2 regions of the Paraburkholderia sp. CI3 genome follow, and region 1 is predicted to be linked to the other one. Evidence: riboswitches for the same ligand, from Rfam matches in the RefSeq annotation. Region 1 holds a riboswitch; the other holds the start of a gene.
What was found. Region 1 has a riboswitch for cobalamin ahead of cobA (uroporphyrinogen-III C-methyltransferase). Riboswitches for the same ligand answer to the same signal wherever they lie in the genome.
Positions count from the first base shown of each region.

Region 2: linked by a shared signal. The riboswitch ahead of OKW29_RS39240 (TonB-dependent receptor domain-containing protein) and the one ahead of cobA (uroporphyrinogen-III C-methyltransferase) in region 1 are both predicted to bind cobalamin.

Region 1 is NZ_JBNDMI010000003.1:621,072-625,256, reverse strand. Features, by position in the region: gene cobW (cobalamin biosynthesis protein CobW) at 1-1,014, opposite strand, end outside; cobalamin riboswitch at 1,208-1,485, opposite strand; cobalamin riboswitch at 1,566-1,825, shown strand; partial or broken gene cobA (uroporphyrinogen-III C-methyltransferase) at 2,021-2,746, shown strand; gene OKW29_RS11690 (cobalamin biosynthesis protein) at 2,729-3,268, shown strand; gene cobO (cob(I)yrinic acid a,c-diamide adenosyltransferase) at 3,265-3,867, shown strand; gene OKW29_RS11680 (cobyrinate a,c-diamide synthase) at 3,871-4,185, shown strand, end outside.
Region 2 is NZ_JBNDMI010000004.1:3,856,853-3,861,037, forward strand. Features, by position in the region: gene OKW29_RS39220 (EVE domain-containing protein) at 146-604, opposite strand; RNA gene ssrS (6S RNA) at 746-927, opposite strand; gene OKW29_RS39230 (cell division protein ZapA) at 994-1,308, opposite strand; gene OKW29_RS39235 (ATPase) at 1,305-1,664, opposite strand; cobalamin riboswitch at 1,884-2,147, shown strand; gene OKW29_RS39240 (TonB-dependent receptor domain-containing protein) at 2,239-4,170, shown strand.

The DNA of each region.
Region 1 (4,185 bases):
GATCAGCACGAAGCGGCTCAACGCGCCGTCGCCATTTTCACCCGCTTGCCAGCGCCGGTCGAAGTAGCTGTCGAAGCGCCGGCCCACGCCCTGGATCAAGAGACGCATCGCCGCGCCCTGCAGTGCCGCGAAGCCTTTGACACGGTAAATCGTGTGGGTTTCGACGAGCGTCTGCAAGGCGGCGAGCGCCGCGTCGCGCGACGGTACGGATGCCTGCACGACGACCGAATCGAATTCATCGTGGTGATGATCGGGGTCGTCGGCGGAACCGTGGTGGTCATGACGCAGGTGGATCGTCTCTTCCGACGCCGCTTCGAGGCCCAGCAGCGTATGCAGGTCGAGCCGCCCGTGCTGCGCGCGCACGATCTTCACCTGCGGCGGAATCTCCGCGCGGATCGCGGCTTCGACCTCGTGCTGCCGGGCGTCGTCGATCAGATCGGTCTTGTTCAGAATCACCAGATCGGCCGCCGACAACTGGTCTTCGAACAGCTCGTGCAGCGGCGACTCGTGATCGAGATTCGGATCGGCCTTGCGCTGTGCATCGACGGCGAGCGGGTTATCGGCGAACTGGCCGCTCGCGGCGGCCGGGCCGTCCACCACCGTCACCACCGCATCGACCGTGAAGCCATTGCGGATCTGCGGCCAGTTGAACGCCTGCACGAGCGGCTTCGGCAACGCCAGGCCCGACGTTTCGATCAGCACGTGATCGAGTTCGTCGCGGCGCTCCGCGAGCTTTTCCATCACCGGGAAAAATTCTTCCTGCACGGTGCAGCACAAACAACCGTTCGCGAGTTCATACAATTGCCCTTCGGTCTCGACGCCGTTTTCATCGCAACCGATGCCGCAGCCCTTGAGGATTTCGCCGTCGATGCCGAGCTCGCCGAACTCGTTGACGATCACCGCGATGCGCTTGCCGCCCGCATGCTGAAGAATGTGCCGCAGCAGCGTGGTTTTGCCGCTGCCGAGAAAGCCCGTGACGATCGTGACGGGGATCTTGCGCAATTGAGTTTGCATCGTGAGGTCCATCCCTTGGCGTTGATCGGTATGCCGGAAAGTCCGCGCGTGGGTCCGCGTCGGCTGGCGAATGGAGCACGCGCAGCAGCACCAGCGATCACCAGACACGGGGACGAACGACGGCATGGCCGCGACAACGGAAATACAGAAAGCGGAACTGAGGTCATGAACGCGCCGCCGCATCCCCGCGGCGGTCGTTCTGCTTCTTTGGGCCGGTATCCGGGCTGGCGAAAGCGCCGCTTCCCCTTCCCGGCCGAGTGGTTTCTCGTCCAGTGGTGAAATGTCCACGCGACCTTGCGCGAGGACATCGAAGCCGGCACTGCGGTGCCCGGCTATCAAGCCGGAACCGCTTTTCGCTTACCGTTGCGGGGACAGCACAGGTTAGCCGCTCCAGAGCAGGTGGCTCCCTGTTTCCCGTTTAACTGCATGCGCACGAGCGCGCACGCGAGCACCCAAAGTGCGAGCGAGTGTAGGCCCGCGGACTTGCGCAGTCAAGCAACGCACCGAGCCGGAAAGCGCCGCCGAGGCTTATCCGGCAAGGCGCCATGTGCTATCGTATGCGCGCGTTTGGTGCCCGCACATGCGCTCGCGTGTGCAGTTAAACGGGAAACAGGCAGCGCCTCGCGCGTTCAACCTGTGCTGTCCCCGCAACGGTAAGCGACCTGCGGCGCGCGATTCGATTCGCCTTCGATTCCGACGTGCCGCGCATGCGTTTTTTGATGCCACTGTCCCGCGAATCCACAAACCGGGACGGGAAGGCGAAGCGCATGAGGCCGCCAGCCCGGATACCGGCCAGACGTGGAGGCGGTGCCGCATTGCATCCGTGCATCACGTGGCGCCGCCGGCCGCCGGAATCCGCGGGGAACGGATGTGAAGGCGTAGCAGCGCGGCATCGCGCGTGCCCGGATTCGCAGTTCCGCATGACCTCTATATTCACCGCCGCGCGCGCTGTCGCACGCCGCTTCTCTTCTTCCATCACCGCATGGCGCGCGCCATGCACGCCGCGATGACGCGCGCCTGGCTGATCGGCGCCGGTCCCGGCGACGTCGAACTGATCACGCTGAAGGCCACCCGTGCGCTCGCGCAGGCCGATGTCGTGCTCGTCGACGATCTGGTAAATCCCGACGTGCTGCAGTTCGCGCGCACCGACGCGCAAGTCGTGTACGTCGGCAAACGCGGCGGCCATCCGTCGACGCCGCAAGCCGACATCGTCGCGCAAATGCTCGGGCATCTGCGCGCGGGGCGCAGCGTCGCGCGGCTCAAGGGCGGCGATCCGTTCGTGTTCGGCCGCGGCGGCGAAGAGTTGCAGGCGCTACAGGCCGCGGGTATCGAAGTCGACGTGATCAACGGCATCACGGCCGGCATCGCGGCGCCCGCGGCGCTCGGTATCGCGGTCACGCATCGTGATCACGCGCAGGGCGTCGTGTTCGTCACCGGCCACGGCGCCGGCAGTGGCGAACCGGACTGGGCCGCGCTCGCCGCGACGCGCATGACGCTGGTGATCTACATGGGCATGCGCCGGCTCGGCGAGATCGCCCGCGCATTGCTCGCGGCCGGCATGTCCGCCGACACGCCGTGCGCGGCGATCGAGTCGGCGACGCGGCCTGAGCAGCGTCATGTGCTCGCGCCGCTTCGCGAGTTCGCCGAGGCGGTGGCGCGCGCGGGGCTCGGCTCGCCGGCGATCGTCGTGATCGGCGGTGTGGCGTCGCTCGCACTGGCGCGTGATGCGGCCAAACGCGAGGCCGGCGTTGCTCACGAACTGGCAGCGAGCGCGACACGACACGGACTCGGACGCGCGATCAAAACGCTGAGCGTCGGCATCGGTTGCCGCTTGCACAGCGAAGCCGCTGATATCGAAGCCGCCGTCCGCGCAGCGCTCGGATCGAATGCCTTCGAGCAGATCCGCGCGATCGCGACGATCGACACCAAAGCCAACGAAGCCGGTCTGCTCGAATTCTGCTCGCGTCATCAACTGCCGCTGCAACTGTTCAGCCGCGACCAGATCGCCGCGGTACCGGTCGCGTCGCCGTCGGCGGCGGCACACGCGCATCTCGGCGTCGATGGTGTGTGCGAGCCGTGCGCGCTGCTGGCGGCAACGGCGCCGGACTCCACCACAACCGCGCAAAACGCGCGTCTGATCGTACGCAAGACCGCGCACGCCGGCATCACGGTGGCGATCGCAGCGGCGAACGACGCTGCCCTTAGCGACGCGACCCCATCCCATCCCGCCTCTCAAAACCAGGACCCCCGATGAAAACCGATCCGGAATCGCATCAACGCATGACCGAACGCCGCCGCGAAGGCCACGAAAAGAAGCAGGCCGGCGCGACCGTCGAAAAAGGCCTGCTGATCGTCAACACCGGCACCGGCAAGGGCAAGAGCACGGCCGCGTTCGGCATGGCCGTGCGGGTGCTCGGCCACGGCATGCGGCTCGGCGTCGTGCAGTTCATCAAAGGCGCGCTGCATACGTCGGAGCGCGATTTCCTCGGCGCGATCGCCCAGTGCGATTTCGTCACGATGGGCGACGGCTACACGTGGAACACGCAGAACCGCGAGGCCGACATGGCGACCGCGCGCAAAGGCTGGAACGAAGCGCGGCGGATGATCGAAAGCGGCGACTACCAGATGGTGATCCTCGACGAGTTGAACACCGTGCTGAAGTACGAATACCTGCCGCTCGACGAAGTGCTCGCGGTGATCAACGCGCGTGCGCCGATGTTGCACGTCGTCGTGACCGGACGCCATGCGCCGGACGCGCTGATCGAAGCCGCCGACCTCGTCACCGAAATGCGCGCGATCAAGCATCCGTATCGCGAGCAAGGTGTGAAGGCGCAGCGCGGCGTGGAGTTCTGAGCGATGTCGGCGTCCCCCAACGGGGCTTCGTCCGGGACGCCCCCCAAGGAGACTTCCTTCGGGGCGTCCCCCCAAGGGACTTCCGTCGGGGCGTGCCCCGCGCTGTTCATTAGCGCGCCCGCGTCGGGACAAGGCAAAACCACGATCACCGCCGGTCTCGCGCGCTATCACCGGCGGCTCGGACGTCGCGTGCGCGTGTTCAAGACCGGACCGGATTTTCTCGATCCGATGATCCTCGCGCGCGCGAGCGCCGCGCCGGTGCTGTCGCTCGATCTGTGGATGGTCGGCGAAAGCGCATGCCGCAACCTGCTCGCGCGG
Region 2 (4,185 bases), on a different contig from region 1:
TCGAGCGGCCGGTTCGAGCTCACGCTTTCGTCGACCGATTAGGCGCGTTTTACCGACGCTTGGTTCCCCAATTAGTGCTTCGCCGCCGCATCGGAAACGATGACCTGGATGCGATCACGACAGGTGCCGCGTCGCGCGTTCGCCCTTAAACCAGCTGTTTAGTGATGAAGCGCCATTCGGCTTCGGTCACCGGCGTGATCGACAGGCGGTTGCCTTTGGCGAGCACGCGCATGTCCTGCAATTCGGCATGCTCGCGCAGCGCGGCAAGCGGAATCAGCGCGATTTTCTTTTTGAACACGACGTCGACGAGCATCCAGCGCGGCGTTGCCGGCGACGATTTCGCGTCGTAGTACGAGCTCTTTTTATCGAACTGCGTAGGGTCCGGATACGCGGTCGACGAGACCTCCGCGATGCCCGCGATGCCGGGCTCCGGACAGCTCGAATGATAGAAGAGCACGCCGTCGCCGACCTGCATCACGTCGCGCATGAAGTTGCGCGCCTGATAGTTGCGTACGCCGGTCCACGGCAAGGTGCGATGAGGTGCGTTGGCGAGGTCGTCGATGCTTGCTTCGTCCGGTTCGGACTTCATCAGCCAGTAGCGCATGAATCGGAGTGAGCGTGTGAGAGTGAACGAAGCGCAACAACAGCAGGTGCGTACGGAAAAGCCCCTGAAAAAGGCGCTCAAACGAAAAAACGACGACCAAAGAAAAACGGCATCGAACCGAAGTCCGATGCCGTTCCAGATAAGATCCCCGCCTTAGCCGCTAGGCCGGCATCCTGAACCGAGGGTTCAGAATTGGTCGCAGTTAGCAACACTTCGGGTACATCAGACTGAGTGACGCGCACACCCGTGCTACAAATTTCCGCAACCGTGCACATGGCATTGGTTCAAGGAATGTATGACCTTGGCGAACCAGGCAGGGAAGCTAAACCGATGAAGCTACAACCCAAACCGTTTAACAAGTGACCGGTTCGAAACCGGCCCACTACTGCTTACTGCAAGCTGTACTGCTCGATCACAGTACCTAGCTGTTCGTTCATTTGTTGCATTGTACGCCGGATTTCTTCAGCAGGAAATGCTTCTCCGTGTCGCACGCTGCTTTGCAGCTTAAGCAGTTCCGATGCCAGCGACAGCGCAGCCATCACCGCGATGCGATCGGTGCCGCGCACGTTGCTGCCGCTGCGGATTTTCTGCATCTCGGCGTCGACGCGCGCGACCGCCTCGAGCAGCGCGCCTTCCGTTTCCGGCGAGCAGGCGAGACGATAGGGCACTTCGAGAATCGATACTTCGATCTGCTTGGTGGTCATGCGCTTTCTCCGTGTCGGCTCACGTCGCTTTCCGCTTCCTCGTGTTCGGGCTGGGCGGACTCGAGCAGATCGAGCTGGTTATCCGGTTCGCTGCTCGCGCGTGCGCGCGGCAATTTTTCGAGAATCGCATTCAGGCGCACCTGAGCGTCGTCGATCTTGGCGGACAGCGCGTCGCGTTCCGCCTGCAGTGCGTCGCGCTCTTCGCGCAATTGCGCGAGTTCCGCATGCGTGGCTTGCACTTCGGCACGCGTTTGCGCGAGCTGCTCTTCGAGCGCGAGCCGCGCTTCGTTGTGGCGCTGGCTGATCGCAATCAGCTTGCCGATGTTCTGGGAGAGTGATTCGAGTTCGGTGAGCATGTGCTGCGTCCTCTAAAGACATCGCATTTTAGCGCGGAATATTACAGGTTCCGACAATTGTCTCGTTTCGAGACGTAACAGCATCGCTTCGTGCACGTTCGTTGCGTGTCGCGTCGTCGACCATAAGATAAAAACCGGCAATCCATCCGACAATAACCTGCATTCAACAGAACCGATTGCGCTCCGGTCGACCTTTCTTGACGCCCCGCGACGCCGCTCCTAAACTTCCCGCACTCTGGTGCCCGCGCGCGCTTTTCGGCGCGCGCAGTTAAACGGGAAGCAGGGCGCGCGCGGTGCCAAAACCGGATGCGCGAACCTGCGCTGCCCCCGCAACGGTAAGCGACCGCATGTGATGTGCTCATGCAGGTCGGTCCTGGTCGCAAGGTTGGAAGTTCAACGTGCGAGTGTGCCACTGCGCGTCACGCGTGGGAAGGCGGATCGATGTGTCGTAGCCCGGATACCGGCCAGAAAAGAGGGACGTCCCCCCGCGAAAACGCTAAACAAGGGGGCGCCTCGTGACGCGTCGGCCTGCGGGGAAGCAGGCCGCGCACGCTATCCACAGGAATGTCATCCCATGCTGTCCCCCATCGCCCGCGCAACGCTCCTCGCGTTCGCGAGCCTGCCGCTCGTCGTGAATGCGCAAAGCGCCGAGCCCGCGTCTTCATCGTCCGCGACGGATGCAACCGCTGCAAGCGCCGCAAACGTTGCCGACGCGGCCAATCTCACTTCCACCGATGCGCCGGGCAACCTGCTGTCGCCGATCGTCGTGACCGCGCAACGCGGACCGCAAGCGTTGCGCGATGCGATCCCGCAGACTACGCGGTTCGATCAGCAGGACATCGCCGACACGACCGCGACCGATCTGCCCGGCCTGCTGCAACTCGCGCCAGGCGCGCAAATCTCGCGCACGGGTGGCCCCGGTTCGACCACGAGCCTCTTTCTGCGCGGCGCATCGTCGACGCAATCGCTGCTGCTGATCGACGGCGTGCGCGTCGATTCGGTGAGTCTCGGCTCAGCTCAACTCGCACAGATTCCGCTCGATCAGGTCGATCACGTCGAAGTGGTGAACGGCAACGTGTCGGCGTTGTATGGCTCGGGCGCGATCGGCGGCGTCGTGCAGGTGTTCACGAAAGACGGCGGCGATCATCCGCCGCGTTTCAATTTCTCGGTCGGCTACGGCAGCTATCGCACGCAGACGCAAACGGCCGGCGTGAACGGCGCGCTCGATCAGGACGGCCGCACGACCTTCAACATCTCGCTCGCGCGCACGAAGGACGACGGCTTTTCGTCGCTCAATCCGCTCGAGGCGCCGAACGCGAATCCGAACGCAAACGGCAATCTGAACGAGAGCATCAGCGCGTCGCTGCGTCACAAGTTCACCGACAGGTGGGACGCGGGCGTCAGCTACTTCCAGTCGAACAACGACAACAGCTACGACAATGCGTACGGCGAGCCCACCGATCTGAACAATCTCTATAGCAAGGTGCGTCAGGTGTCGGTATTCGCGAACGGCAAGCTGACCGACTGGTGGACCACCCACGTCACGCTCGCCGAGGGCGACGACCGCAGCGTGTCGAACACCAATGGCATCTACAACGGCCGCTTCGATACCGACAATCGCCAGTACACGTGGCAGAACGATTTCGCGCTCGCCGCGAACCAGAAGCTGCAACTCGGCTACGAGCATCTCGACCAGACGCTCGACTCCGACACGTTCGGCGCGCCCGACCGTCACGTCGATTCGGTCTTCGCGGGCTACAGCGCGCGCTTCGGCCGCAACCAGATTCAGGCCAACGTGCGACGCGACCAGTACTCCGATTTCGGTGGAGCGAACAGTTACTATCTCGGCTACGGATTCGACATCACGTCGCGCTGGAAGGTAACCGCAAGCTATTCGGATGCGTTCCGCGCGCCGAGCTTCGACGATCTGTACTATCCGATCAGCGGCAACCCGTCGATCCAGCCCGAGCGCAGTCATTCGGTCGAAGCCGGTTTGCAGTACGCGACCGATGCGCTCGGCGTGATGCGTCTGAACGCATTCCAGACGCGCTATACGAATCTGATCGACTACGTGCAGACGATCCCCGGCATCTACCTCGCGGAGAACGTCGGCCATGCGAAGGTGCAGGGACTCGAGGGATCGTGGAGCGGTCATGTCGGCAAGACCGACGTGCGCGCAACGGTGACGCTGCAGAACCCGGTCGATCTCGACAACGGTACCGACCTCGTGCGGCGCGCGCGTCGGTTCGGGTCGTTCGCGGTGAACCGCAGCATCGGTGGCTGGCGGGTTGGCGGCGAGTGGATCGTCAGCGGTCCGCGTACCGATAGCACCGGCAACCTCGGCGGTTATGGCATCGTGAATCTGTCGGCGCGCTACAACGTCACCAAAGCGTGGTACGTCAGTGCGCAAATCGACAATCTGTTCAACAAGGATTATGAAACGGCCTACTCGTATCACTCGCCGCGACGCGGTGCGTATCTCACGCTCGGCTGGCAGCAGCAGTGACGCGCGCGCCGGGTT